Regions from separate parts of the Bacillus pfraonensis genome, predicted to be linked through region 1. Evidence: riboswitches for the same ligand, from Rfam matches in the RefSeq annotation. Region 1 holds a riboswitch; each other region holds the start of a gene.
The links. Region 1 has a riboswitch for thiamine pyrophosphate ahead of thiM (hydroxyethylthiazole kinase). Riboswitches for the same ligand answer to the same signal wherever they lie in the genome.
Positions count from the first base shown of each region.

Region 2: another riboswitch for thiamine pyrophosphate. It lies ahead of tenA (thiaminase II); the one in region 1 lies ahead of thiM (hydroxyethylthiazole kinase).
Region 3: another riboswitch for thiamine pyrophosphate. It lies ahead of thiC (phosphomethylpyrimidine synthase ThiC); the one in region 1 lies ahead of thiM (hydroxyethylthiazole kinase).

Region 1 covers NZ_JAHCDO010000039.1:4,370-9,375, reverse strand. Annotated here, with positions in the region: gene ilvA (threonine ammonia-lyase) at 1-1,093, opposite strand, end outside; gene thiE (thiamine phosphate synthase) at 1,248-1,895, opposite strand; gene thiM (hydroxyethylthiazole kinase) at 1,911-2,720, opposite strand; TPP riboswitch at 2,791-2,901, opposite strand; gene KFD70_RS25425 (siderophore ABC transporter substrate-binding protein) at 3,008-3,949, opposite strand; gene KFD70_RS25420 (iron ABC transporter ATP-binding protein) at 4,023-4,781, opposite strand; gene KFD70_RS25415 (iron chelate uptake ABC transporter family permease subunit) at 4,775-5,006, opposite strand, start outside.
Region 2 covers NZ_JAHCDO010000021.1:62,260-67,265, forward strand. Annotated here, with positions in the region: gene KFD70_RS20180 (ABC transporter substrate-binding protein) at 1-699, opposite strand, end outside; gene KFD70_RS20185 (ABC transporter permease) at 696-1,448, opposite strand; gene KFD70_RS20190 (ABC transporter ATP-binding protein) at 1,445-2,194, opposite strand; gene tenA (thiaminase II) at 2,163-2,858, opposite strand; TPP riboswitch at 2,943-3,045, opposite strand; TPP riboswitch at 3,107-3,218, opposite strand; gene KFD70_RS20200 (SH3 domain-containing protein) at 3,773-4,846, shown strand; gene KFD70_RS20205 (hypothetical protein) at 4,853-5,006, shown strand, end outside.
Region 3 covers NZ_JAHCDO010000003.1:331,350-336,355, forward strand. Annotated here, with positions in the region: gene thiC (phosphomethylpyrimidine synthase ThiC) at 87-1,847, opposite strand; TPP riboswitch at 2,265-2,380, opposite strand; gene lldP (L-lactate permease) at 2,613-4,274, opposite strand; gene KFD70_RS04275 (metal-binding protein) at 4,663-5,006, opposite strand, start outside.

The sequences.
Region 1 (5,006 bases):
CTTTTGTTCCAATCCGCTCTAAATGAATATGTAATATATTTGCTTCAAAACTTTTTACAATTTCGAGTAAATGTTGCAAATGTCCTGGTTTATCTTTAATCATTGTTGCAATATGAACAAAGCGGCCCGCTTCAACCATCCCATGTTCAATAATACGAGTAATAAAGTTAACATCAACATTTCCACCACTTAAAATCGACACCACTTTTTTCTCTTTCACAGGAATTTTTTGATAGAGCAAAGCAGCTAATGAACTAGCACCCGAACCTTCCACTAATAATTTATTTCGTTCCAATAACATTAACATCGTTCTCGCAATTTCCATTTCATCCACACAAAAAATATCATCTACATATCGCTCTACAAGCTGAAATGTAAGTTCTCCTGGTCTTTTCACTGCAATTCCATCTGCCATAGTTGGTGAAGATTCCACAGTAATCACTTTCTTTTCTTTGAAGGATTGCTTCATCCCGGGACAAGCAAGCGCTTGTACACCATATACTTTCACCGACGGTTTTTGTTCTTTAATCGCCATTGCAACACCTGCAATTAAACCGCCACCACCAACAGGACAAATAACAGCTTCGACGTCCTCAAGCTGCTGCAATATTTCTAACCCTACCGTCCCTTGACCAGAGATTACAGCATCATCATCAAATGGATGTACAAATTTCGCTCCTGTTTGTTCTTTCAAATCTAGCGCATAAGCTAATGCATCATCAAATACATCACCTTGCAACTCTACATGTGCACCATATCGCTTAGTCGCAAGTACTTTACTAAGCGGTGCACCTTTTGGCATCACAATCGTACAGGGAATATCGAGCATATTACTAGAATAGGCGACACCTTGTGCATGATTTCCAGCAGATGCTGCAACAACTCCATTTTCTAATTCACCTTTATCAAGAGAAACCATCTTATTATAAGAACCACGCACTTTAAAAGAACCTGTCTTTTGTAAATTTTCGAGCTTTAAATACACTTCATTATGTGATAGTTCACTAAACGTGCTCGAATAATCTAGCGGTGTCATATGGACAATGCCTTTCATTTTCTCATGAGCAGCTACAATATCCTGTAATGAAATCATGTTGTACCCTCCGAAACAAGATGTATTCATATATCCTAGTTTGAGCGGCATAGTTTATTTTATTCTGTAAAAAAGAGCCATTTCTATAATCAGTGTTTTTCTATATATCGGAGTTTCAACGATATATAGCATATCCTCCACAAAAAAATGACTGTCAGTAAAGACCAGTCATTTTTTTCGTACTTTCATAAGGTGAATCTGCTAAACTTATCGCTGAAATAATCGAAACTCCATCTGCCCCCGCTTCTATAACAGAAGCAGCATTTTCAACGGTAATCCCTCCAATTCCAACAATCGGGACTGTAATTCCCATCTCTCTAAAATGCCGCAAGCCTTTCGTTCCTTGTACCGCTTTTGTATCTTTCTTCGTGCTCGTTGGAAAAATTGGACCCACACCTAAATAATCCGCGCCATTTGCAATTGCAAAACGAGCTTCTTCTATTGTATGAGTAGATACCCCGACAATTTTATCTCCCATTTTTTCACGAACTGATGTAATTCCTTCATCATCTTGTCCGATATGAACTCCATCTGCCTCTAACTCGATTGCTAGTTCTACATCATCATTCACAATGAAAGGTACATCATATTCTTTGCAAAGCGCTTGTAACTGCTTTGCAAAACGCACTCGTTCTTCTCCAGTTAAAGCATCTTCACCTTTTTCACGAAATTGAAAAAGCGTCACTCCGCCATCTAACGCTTCCTTCATTACTTGTAATGGATCCCGCTTGCAGTTATTACTCCCCATAATAAAATATACTTGCAATAATTTTGACATTTGTTGTTGATCAATACGTGCCATTCCTCTCATCCCTTCTTACTGCACCTCTTGGATACTTCCATGTTGTTCAATATCACCTTTAGTAGTGTTTGCTAACTGATTCAAAAATTCAATTTGGAAACTTCCTGGTCCTTGCTCTACTGTTTTACTTGCAGCTCTTTCCGCTGCTACCCCATAAAACGTTAATGCTGCAACCGCTGCTTTTACATAATCCTTTTCAACTGCTGCAAATGCTCCCATTACAGAAGTTAATAAACAGCCTGTTCCTGTCACTTTCGTTAAAATTGGATGACCATTGCGAACAATGATTGTTCGCTCACCATCTGTTACAATGTCTTCTTTTCCTGTAATAACAGCGACTGTATCTAGTTCATCTGCTGCTTGTTTCGCAATTCCGACAACATCACCATTTCCAGTACCAGCGTCAACACCTTTAATCTCCCACTTTTCATTGATAACATTAGCAATTTCTGCTGCATTCCCGCGAATCATCGCTAGTTTCACTTCACTCGGAATATGTCTTGCAACTTCTGTTCGATAAGAAGTTGCACCTGCACCAACTGGATCAAATAATACTGGTACGTGATGCACATTCGCTGATTTCCCAGCAAGTAACATTGCTTCTACTTCTTCAGGACGAAGTGTACCCATATTTAAAACAAGTGCTCCGGCAATGCTTGCCATTTCTGCCACTTCTTCTTTTGCGTATGCCATAACAGGTGAAGCTCCTAATGCGAGTAAACCATTAGCTGTAAAGTTTGTTACAACGACATTTGTAATATTATGCACAAGTGGATTGAATTCTCTTACTTTCCCCACTACTTTTGCGATTTCTTGTATATTCATTCTTTTCATCCCCTAACTTTATTATGGGAGATACACAAAAAGACACTTCGCGTATGCAAAGTGCCTGAACATGTGCTGCTTACACTCTCCCTACGCTGGCATTATCCAACAGGTTCCAATGGTCAACGGGCGGTTTAGCCGTACTCTCAGTCTGCATCCGCAAACTCCCATGTGCTCTTATTCATCTACTTCAGAGTCTACTCTTATTCTCGTAAAATAACAAGTTCTTTACTTTCTTATAAAAAAACAATGATAGGAAATGAATCCTATCACTGTTTCTCATCTTATTATTTTAAGGCTTTAGATACTTCTTTTACCATCGCTGATACAGACTCAAGACCGCCACCAGATAGGTACCAGTAGTTTGCATCTAAGTAAACTACATTGCCGTTTTTCGCAGCATTTGTTTTGCTAACAATTTCATTTTCCACAACTTGTTTTGCAGAAGATTTACCGCCAACAACAGCACCTCTATCGATTACAAATAAGTAATCTGGGTTTTTCTCTAAGATATATTCAAATGAAATCTTATTACCATGAGTATCCGCTTTAAGTTCTGTATCCACAGGAGCCACACCAAATACGTCATGAATAATGCCAAAGCGAGAATTTGGACCATATGCACTTACTTGACCGTCATTTGCTAAGATAATTAAACCTTTTTTATCACTTTTCGTAGCTTTTTCATTTAATGCTTTTATATCTTTTTCAACTGCTGCAATTTCTTTTTTCGCTTTATCTTCTTTACCGAAAATTTTTGCTAACATTTCTGTGTTTTCTTTAAATGACTTCATATAATCTTTTGTATCTTGTTCTACATAAATTGTTGGAGCAATTTTTTCAAATTCTTTGTATGAATCAGATTGTCTTCCAGAAATGATAATTAAATCTGGATTAATTTCATTAATTTTTTCAAAATCTGGCTCTTTTAAACCACCAACGTTTGTATACTTTTTATCTTCATATTTAGAAAGGTATTTTGGTATATTCTTTTGTGGTACACCAGTTACGTCAACACCTAATTTATCTAATGTATCTAATGAACCAAAGTCAAATACGACAACTTTTTTCGGGTTTGTTTTAACTTTTGTTTCTCCTAATTTGTGCTTAATCGTAATTTCTTTACTTTCACTTGCTTCTGTCTTCTTATCAGAAGAAGCATTATTGCTACATGCTACAGCTACAATAGCAAGCATGAAAGTTAATAATAGCATTGCTAATTTCTTCATTTCCTTCACCTCTATAAAATTTTTAAAATTATTTTAAGTCGATAGTAAGTTATTACTATCAAAATAACTTCCACTATGAAAAATAAATACATATATTATTGCCAGCTATTTTTTCAATATGAATATCCATATCGTAAATATCTTTCAAAACAACCGGATCAATAATTTCATGTGTTGCTCCCTCTTTCATTACTTTTCCATCTTTCAAAGCAACGATGCGATCGGAGTAACAAGAAGCAAAGTTAATATCATGAATGACAATTACAATTGTTTTGCCAAGCTCTTCAACTAAGCGTCTCAGCACTTTCATAATTTGGACAGAATGTTTCATATCTAAATTGTTAAGCGGCTCATCTAGCAAAATGTATTCTGTATTTTGAGCAATGACCATCGCAATATATGCTCTTTGCCGTTGCCCACCACTGAGCTGATCTAAATACTTATATTGAATATCTTCAAGCTCCATATAACGGATTGCTTCTTCAATATGATTCCAATCTTCTTTTGATAGATTGCCTTGTGAATATGGAAATCTTCCAAAGCTAACTAATTCCCGAATTGTAAGTCTTAAATTAATATGATTTGTTTGCTTTAAAATAGAGATTTTCTTGGCAAGTTCATTACTATTCCATTCGCCAATTTCTTTATCCTCTATATAAATTTCACCAGAATCTTTTTTTAATAACCTACTTATCATCGAAAGAACTGTACTTTTTCCAGCTCCATTCGGCCCAATAAAGGATGTTATTTTCCCTTTTGCTATTTTAATAGAGACATCCTCAACAACATTTTTATTTCCATATTGTTTTGATACATTTCTTACTTCTACCATGTCTTGCTCTCCTTTAATAGAAGATAGATGAAGTATACTCCACCAACAAAATTCACAATAACACTTAAAGTTGTATTAAATTCAAACAATCTTTCAACAATCAATTGTCCTCCTACTAGAGCAATAATACTAATAAAGATAGAACCTGCTATTAAATATTTGTGCTGATATGTACGTAAACATTCACGTGCAACGTTAACTACAAGTAATCCTAAAAATGTAATT
Region 2 (5,006 bases), on a different contig from region 1:
TTTCTTCAATGTTTTATCACCTGTGACAAAAACAAGTTCATGATAATTTGGTACACCATACTCAGCTGGATTAAAGTATGCTGGCTCATGGCCTTGATGGCGCATAACAGGAACTTCATGGTTAATGTAAGCACCTGTGACAGCATCTACCTTTTTCGTAATTAACGCCGGCACCAAATCAAATCCAACATCTACTACTTTCACAGCACTAGGATTTCCACCAGCTTCTTTTACCATCGTTTTTAAATATGCCGCACTTAAAGGTGTTCCAGAATAACCAACTGTTTTACCTTCTAAGTCTTTTGGTGATTTAATACCTGCTGATTTTAACGATACAACATGATTTAGTGGTGAACGGACCACAGCTCCAATTGATTTCACTGGAATTTGTTCATTTGCTCTTGCGATGACAACATCTGGCTGATAGTATAGACCAACTGTTACTTTTCCTGCTGCCGCTAACGTTAATGGATCGGTTGGATTAGATGGGAATTTAATATTCACCTTTACTCCTTCTTCTTTAAAGTAGCCCTTTTCAATCGCTGCATAGATAAAACTATGAACCGCGTTTGGATACCAATCGAGCATCACTGTAATTTCTTTCTCTTTCTTTTGCTTCTCTAATGCTGAATTGCTAGAACATCCTGCAATCATTACAACTAATAATGTAAACACAAAGATGCGCTTGAATAATTTCATGAATGTTTCCTCCAACTAATGAATTTCTTTTCTAATATCGAAACGAGTAATACAAAGAAAATAGCTAGTACTGATAACAGTACAATCGGTGCAAATACGCCTGCCCCATCTAACTGCGTCATCATTCGTTTACTAAAGTATCCTAAACCCGCTTGTGCACCAAGCCACTCGCCAATCGCTGCTCCAATTACACTAAGCGGAACAGCTATTTTTAAAGCAGAGAAAAAGTACGGAAGTGCAGATGGCAATTTTAACTTTAGAAAAATATCTTTTTTCGTTGCACCATATGTAACTAAAAGCTCCTCCCATTCCTTTTTCGTACTGCGTAACCCATCATACGTATTTACGGCAATTGGGAAAAATGTAATCAAAACGGTCACAACTACTTTGCTCCAAATTGAATATCCAAACCATAAAACAAACAATGGTGCTAGCGCTGTAATTGGAATCGTTTGTGATGCAACTAGTAACGGATAAAATGCTCTTTCTATCCATGTGCTAGCATTCATTAACATCGCGAGCCCCACACCAAGTACAATGGAAATAACAACTCCTATCAAAACCACGTATAACGTTGCCGGCAAATGAACTGTAAGCAATATATCTTGCAACGCCCACATTTTCGCTAGAATTGCAGTAGGAGATGGCAATATGTACATCTCGTCAACAATTCTAGCTCCCACCTCCCAAGCTATGAGCAGTATGCTACTTAAAATCAGTGCAGGTAATAACTCTGTCACACGCTTCATACGAGCACCTGCCTTTGCAGCATACTAAGTAATTCATCTTTTAAAGCTAATATCTCAGGTTTATGCAAATCTTTTCTTGAGCGATCTATTCCAAGTGGTACAATACGCTCCGTCAAAGTGGTAATAGGCTGCTCGGTCACAACTAAAATTCGATTGGAAAGAAAAAGCGCTTCCTCCACATCATGTGTGATAAATAAAATTGTTTTTTGCCACTGTTTCCATTGTTCAAACAACCATTCTTGCAACGTTGCTTTCGTTAAAGCATCTAATGCGCTAAAAGGTTCATCTAACAACAAAACGTCCCCGCCTGTTAATAAGGTTCGAATAAAGGATACTCGTTGCCGCATACCACCTGATAAATCTTTCGAATATTTGTTCTCGTATCCTTGTAAACCAAATTGTTCTAACAGCTCTTTTGCTTTTACATGTGCTTCTTTTTTCTTTATCCCCTGGCACTCTAACGGCAATGCTGCATTTTCAATAATCGTTCTCCACGGCAGAAGCATATCTTTTTGTGGCATATACCCTACAGGATGACTCGTTGTTTCTGTCAGTTGAATATTTCCAGCCGTAGGTTCTTCTAATCCTGTAATTAAACGAAACAATGTACTTTTGCCACAGCCACTCGGCCCAATAATGCTAACAAACTCTTTTTCTTGCACGGAAGCATCTAGACCGTTTATGATTGGCTTTTCATCATAATGAAAGGAAACATTATGAAATTGTAGTATGCTCTTGCTCCTCAAAACCCCACATCTCCTTACGATACGCCATATCCCAGAATAAATACTCAAATCGGCTAGAATATAAGAAAATCTCTTCTAATCTAGCTAGCTCTTGTTCAGATTTCCCTTCAGCTAGTTCATTTAATAAATCCATTAGCCAAATGCAAAGACTTCCATACTCTTCTGAGCTATATCCTTGAATCCACTCTCCGAAGAACTCATGATCCCTCGCTCCTGGAATATCATTTAAGCGCTTTCCAATTTCCCAATAACTCCACATACATGGAAGAAGAGCCGCAATTAACTCTGCAAGCGTGCCATTTTGAGATACTGACATCATATAGTTTGTATACGCTAAATTTTTAGCAGATGGCTTTGCTTCCTCCATCTCTTGTATAGAAATACCAAGACGTTTTGCATACTGTTTATGAATCGTCATTTCTCCATTTAAAATACCATCTATTTGTTCTGCAAATTTCCCCATCACATATGGATTCGTTGCCTTTACAACTCCAATTGCATAAACCTTCGCATAGTCTAGCAAATATAAATAATCTTGTACGATGTAATATTGGAATTTGTCTTTTTCTAACGTGCCATCCCCCATTCCAGTTACAAATGGATGGTTATGACTTTTCTCCCAAACAGGCTGCACAGTTTCAAATAACCTCTCACAAAATTTCATTTATATTTCCCCTTCCTTTATATCTATTTATTAAAATAAAAAACCACTTCTATATAAGAAGTGGTTCAGCAAATAAAAATACATTTATTCGTTGCTCCACTTCCCTTCGCTAGTATTACCTAGATCAGGTCCGTAAGGGTTAAGGATTATTCCTCTCTCAGCATGCAAAGCACCCCTAGTGGTTTTCACTATTAAATTGGCAAATAAAAAAGCCCCGTTTCTTTACGCAAAGAAACGGGGACCTAATGTTCATGTCCGAATTGCTTCCCTACGCTAGCATAATCTAGATCAGGTAGTAAAAGGATAAAAGACTTTCGGTCTTACTCTCAGCTGGCAACACCAGCTCTCCTAGCACAATATGAAATTACCATAGTCAGTATAACATTGTCATGTGTTATCAGCAACTGTTTTAAATTAGCATGGCACTTAAAAAGGATCTGGTCGCTTCTATGCATAGGCGGATTCTCTTCCCCACCTAAAAACGTTCTTCTTCCATTTTTTCAATTTGTATTTCTATATTTATTCTGAAAATACTATATAACTCCATTTTGATTTTTCGACATATGAGCTACGGCTATGAAAGTAAAAACAATTTTCCATTTATTCCCACTTTTTGTTTTCACACGGCATGGGGCAGAAAAAGGCCCTGACCGCTTCTATCCATTGACGGATCCTCTCTCCCACTCAAAAAGAAAGGTTTTATGTCGATTTTTTAACTGATATTTATATAATTATCTTTTATCCAAACTCTAATGATTGTTTATCTGTTATTCTTGTAATATATTTCGATTCCATTAAAAAGTCGTTATTTTTTTCACATATCATATTACAGTTATGTGAACAATGCACAAAATATTATATCTTTATACTATAATAAAAAATATATTAATACATCGATGGGGGGCTAATATTAGATGAAACAGAAAGCTACAGCTTTAACGGCAACTACTGTCGCAGTCGCATCTCTACTTCCATCCATAAATCAAGTAGACACACGTACTGTAGCAGCCCAAGAATTGCCTACACAAAACATTCAACATATAAAACCAGGCCCAGAAATATTATATTTGAATAATAGGATAAATACAAGAGATAAAACTAACTCCTTAAAAAAAACAAATATTGCGTTTACTAAATATACTGAACGGAACAATAGTTATATCGTAAATGCCAATGTGTTAAATATTCGTTCTAAACCAAATATCAAATCCTCTATTATTGATAGATTATCCAATGGTAAATTCATCTCCGTCCAAGAAACAAAAGGGGATTGGTATAAAGTCTCACATAATGGGCAACAAGGATATGTAAAAAAAGAATTTGTATCTCATACATCAGAACCATTAGTAAAAGGGGTTACAATACAAAATGAATCTTCCTTTTACGTTGCTACACCTACCTTAAAAGTCCGCCGTGGAGCTGGAACAGATACTGCTGTAATTGGGGCTTTACAAAACGGAACACAAGTCACTGTTATAGAAACAGTTGGTACCTGGTACAAAGTTCGCTTCGGAACATCTTACGGATTTGTAGCAAAGCATTATATTATTCAAAAACAACCACAAACGAGACAAGCCGCTCCTTCTATTCCTGCTGTTTTTAAATTCCCTACTCAAGGAACGATTAGTTCTACATTTGATATGCGCTGGGAACAAATGCATTATGGTATAGATATTTCCGCACCAGGTAATGTTTCAATTCATGCAGCTGCTGCAGGTAAAGTTATAAAGTCTTATTACTCTGCTAGCTATGGAAATGTCGTATTTGTAGCACATCATATTCGAGGTAAACTATATACAACCGTTTACGCTCATATGAAAGACCGTTCAGTACAAGTTGTTGATCAAGTTCAAACCGGGAAATTATTAGGATATATGGGAAATACAGGTCATTCATTTGGACAACATCTCCATTTTGAATTACATAATGGTGAATGGAATTTTGAAAAGACAAACGCAGTAAATCCACTGCCTTATTTGGTTCGGTAATATTATATGTCACGTAATATACCATTAATAATTGAGTATATAGCTTTTCTCGGTTTAATCTGTTGCTTAGTCATTTACAATACGAACCTTGTCTTTTTGGGTATCGTCATCTCATTTGTTGCTATTGAATCATTGATGGAAGCATTCAAAATTCGACTGA
Region 3 (5,006 bases), on a different contig from region 1:
GTGTTTGGGAGCAGTACATATTTCCCCCATCTCAAACACAAAGGAAGGAGAGAGAAAATAAACTCCCTGAAAAATCTCAAATTCAATTATTGATATAAGTGACTACCAGCTTCTTTAAACTCTTCTGCTTTTTCTTTCATACCTTTTTCAATTGCTTCTGTTGTTTCTAAATCATTTTCTTTTGCATATTCACGAATGTCGTGTGAAATTCTCATACTACAGAACTTCGGACCACACATTGAGCAGAAATGAGCTGTTTTTGCTCCTTCTGCTGGTAATGTTTCATCGTGGAAGTCCATTGCACGTTCAGGATCTAAAGATAAGTTAAATTGATCGCGCCAACGGAATTCAAAACGAGCTTTTGAAAGTGCATCGTCACGTTGCTGCGCTGTTTTGTGTCCTTTTGCAAGATCCGCTGCATGTGCCGCAATTTTGTACGTAATAACCCCTTCTCGAACGTCATCTTTGTTTGGCAAGCCTAAATGTTCTTTCGGCGTTACATAGCAAAGCATTGCAGTACCAAACCAGCCGATCATCGCCGCACCAATTGCCGATGTAATATGGTCATACCCAGGTGCGATATCCGTCGTTAAAGGTCCAAGCGTATAGAATGGTGCTCCTTGGCAAATTTCAAGCTCTTTATCCATATTTTCTTTAATTAAATGCATTGGTACATGTCCTGGTCCTTCAATCATGACTTGAACATCATGCTTCCAAGCAATCTTCGTTAATTCTCCAAGTGTTTCAAGCTCAGAGAATTGCGCTTCATCATTTGCATCCGCAATCGACCCTGGACGTAATCCATCTCCTAGAGAGAAGGAAACATCGTACTGTTTCATAATTTCACAAATCTCTTCAAAGTGAGTATATAGGAAGTTTTCTTTATGATGGAATAAACACCACTGCGCCATAATCGAGCCACCACGTGAAACAATACCTGTTGTACGTTTTGCTGTAATTGGAATGTAACGAAGTAGCACGCCAGCGTGAATTGTAAAGTAGTCAACGCCTTGCTCTGCCTGTTCGATTAACGTATCACGGTATACTTCCCACGTTAAGTCTTCAGCGATTCCGTTTACTTTTTCTAGCGCTTGATAAATCGGCACTGTTCCAACTGGTACAGGAGCATTACGAATAATCCATTCACGAGTTGTATGAATATTTTTCCCTGTTGATAGATCCATGATTGTATCTGCGCCCCAGCGTGTTGCCCATGTCATCTTCTCAACTTCTTCTGCGATAGAAGAAGAAACTGCGGAGTTCCCAATATTCGCATTTACTTTCACGTGGAAATTGCGTCCGATAATCATCGGTTCTGCTTCTGGGTGGTTAATGTTTGCTGGTAAAATGGCGCGTCCTTCCGCAATCTCTTTACGAACAAACTCTGGCTCTACCCCTTCACGAATCGCAACATATTCCATTTCAGATGTAATAATACCTTTGCGAGCATAGTGCATTTGCGTTACGTTTGCACCTTCTTTTGCGCGAAGTGGTTTACGATCCATTTGCGGAAACACAGGTGTATGATTAGATGCAACTTTCACACCATCATCTTCCGGTTTCATTTCGCGTCCTTCATACTCTTCTACATCTCCGCGGTCAACAATCCAACCACGGCGTGGCGTTGGAATTCCCTTTTCCAACTCTACTTTGTACTCAGGATCTGTATATGGACCACTTGTATCATAAACACGAATTGGTGGATTTGGTACACCATTTGTATCGCTTTGTGCAATCTCACGCATCGGCACTTTCATACCTTCATGCGGACCATCAACATAGACTTTCTTACTCCCTGGTAAACTCGACTTCAATTCAATTTGCTTAGCTGAAACAGATTGCTTCATAATTTGTGTTTCCTCCCCTTTATCATTTCAGTTGAATCTAACTTGCTCAGAGTCTTGGGCCATCTTCTGGACAATTCGATTCTTACTTCAGCGGCTAGAATGGGCGGGGGCTTCGCTTCTTCCGCCGAGGCAAACTGCGCCTCTTCGGCTGAAGCTCCATCCCCCTCTCATTCTGAACGAGCCGCCTCCGCTTTTCTTGTGATCCAGCTTCGCCTCCTAGCCCTTCACATCTAAAAACCTTCCGCACAAGAAAGTAAAAAACACTTTCTGTACGGAAGAACTTTAGCCGTCAGGGCTAAACAGTCGGCTCCACTTTACATGTGACAAGGACGAGATTAAACTTGTGGCCAGCGCATGCCAAAATAAAAAGAGCCAGGTCCATAGTAAAACAAGGACCTGGCTCATAAAGACATCGTTATGTAAAGCCGTTAACTTCCCTACGCTGGTACGAGCCAGATCAGGTCCAGAGGGTTAAGAAGTTCTCGCACTTCTCTCTCAGCCCAAGCTTCTCTTGGGCACCCCTAGTTTATCACTGATTTAATTTTCAATACTTTCTTATCATACACGATAATCAGAAAAATGCAAACGAATGAATCTTAATTTTTATGTGTCGTTTTTTGTATGTTGGTCGATATCCTTTGTCGAATAGTCGATATGTTAGTAGTTTCCGCCGATATATTTAGAGAAACAGTCGATATATTTAAAAAATCGCCGATATCTCAAAAAAGATGCCCGCACGCGCCCGCCCGGGCATCTTTTTCTTATTTACGGTATCATCCAAGTTAAATAATAAGCTTGTACATATGTCATAATCCCAACAATGATTACGAAGAATAGACTATGTTTTACTGTGAAGCGGAATAAATCAGATTCTTTTCCCGCTAATCCTACTGCCGCACAAGCTATTGCAATCGATTGCGGAGAAATCATTTTACCTGTTACACCGCCTGTTGTATTTGCCGCAACAAGTAATACTTCTGATACGCCAACTTGCTGCGCTGTAATAGCTTGCAGGTTGGAGAATAATGCGTTTGCCGACGTATCTGATCCTGTTAAGAATACGCCGATCCAGCCAAGGAATGGTGAGAAGAACGGGAATAATCCACCTGTTCCTGCTAATGCTAACGCGAGTGTTGACGATAAACCAGAATAATTTGCGATGAATGCGAATCCTAATACGAAACCGATAGATAGAATTGGCATTTTTAATTCTTGTAATGTTTCTTTAAATGTTTCAACTGCTTGTTTTGCGCTCATTTTAAGTACAAGGATTGAAATAATACACGCAATTAAAATCGCTGTTCCTGTTGCTGATAGAATATCAAACTTTAATACTGCATCATAAGGCGTTGGTTTATTTACAATTGGTTCTGCCTTCATTACTAAATTGTGCAGACCTGGAATTTGAAACTTAAAGACAAGACTTTCCAACGCCCCGCCTGGAGCAAATAACGCTTTGAAGAATCCTTGACTCCAAATCACAACCATCACTGTCAAAATAATAAATGGTGACCAAGCCTTTACAACTTTTCCTGCCGTTAATTTTGGCATAGATGTCGCAGTTGTTGTCGCTGCCACTTCAGCGTTCGCTTGATTAGATTGATAAATTTCTTTCGGTTGCCATACTTTTAGGAATAATGCTAAACACACTAAGCTGACAAGTGCTGATGTAATATCCGGAAGTTCTGGTCCTAAAAACGTAGCTGTAATAAACTGTGTAATTGCAAATGAACTACCTGCTACAAATAATGCAGGCCATGTTTGTTTAACCCCTTTGAAGCCATCCATTAAAAATACGATAAAGAACGGAACAAATAATGATAAGAATGGTAATTGATGTCCTGCCATTTGTCCGATTTTATGAGCATCAATACCCGTTACTTGCCCCGCAACTGTAATCGGAATTCCCATTGCTCCGAACGCTACCGGCGCTGTATTTGCAATTAAACAAAGTCCAGCCGCATATAACGGATTTAAACCAAGACCTGCAAGAAGCGCTGCCGTAATTGCTACCGGTGCACCAAATCCAGCTGCCCCTTCCAAAAATGCACCAAATGAAAAACCAATTAAAATAACGAGTAAACGATGGTCATTCGTAATCGATAGTACCGATGCACGAATCACATCAAACTGTCCTGTTTTGACAGAAATTTTATATAAAAATACCGACATCACAATAATCCATGCGATTGGCCATAACCCGTATAGGAAGCCATATCCAGTTGCTGCCATCGCCATTGTAAACGGCATTTTATACGCAAATAACGCAACTAAAATTGTTAATACAACTGTAATAAAACCTGCCACATACCCCTTCATACGAAACACTGCTAACGCCAAGAAAAAAAAGATAATTGGAATAAGTGCTACCGCTGCCGAAATCCAAATGTTACCAAACGGATCGTAAACTTGTGTCCATGTCCCCATTGTCCTCTCCCTTTCTGTAATCCCCTGTTTTAAAACCTTTATAATCCTATCAATAGACTATCCGGTCATCATACCTTTAAGCCTAAAATAAAAAACGTTTTAGGAAAACGTTTTCAATGATTGTATTTCTACTTTATCATATCATTTTTGATTTAAAAAGATTTTTTAAGCTAATTTTCTAATTTTTTTGTTAAATCACAATTCCGGATAAGTCCTATAATAGGAAAAAAGTCAATTTCATTTCCCCTCATTATTTTAAACAAACGTTTGATTAACGACTGAAAATCCTGTCACTCTGACGTATTTCACTTTAAACAAACGTTTGATTAAAAGTCTTATGAACACGTTTAGTACAAAAAAGAAAAAGCACTTGCAATTCGCAAGTGCTCTACCTTCTTCTTCTTTTTTTCTTTCGTCTCATAAGCTTTTTTCGGCGCGTGTTCAATCGATCCGCTATAATATGGAGTGCACTCGCAGCAATAACTCCAATTACAAATGTTGTTAAAGCAACATCATGTTCCCTTGCAATCTCAAGTAATCTTCCGTCTAGTACCGTTTTATTTAATATGTATAGGAATGGAGAGAAGACGAGAAGCATATACAATATACGAATGAGATCACCAATTATAATCGTATGTGTTAAGAAAGAACGATGCGGCATCACACATTGATATGGATACCAAAAAATACGAAGCAAGCCCCATTTGTTATAGGCGTTACTATGAGTATCCA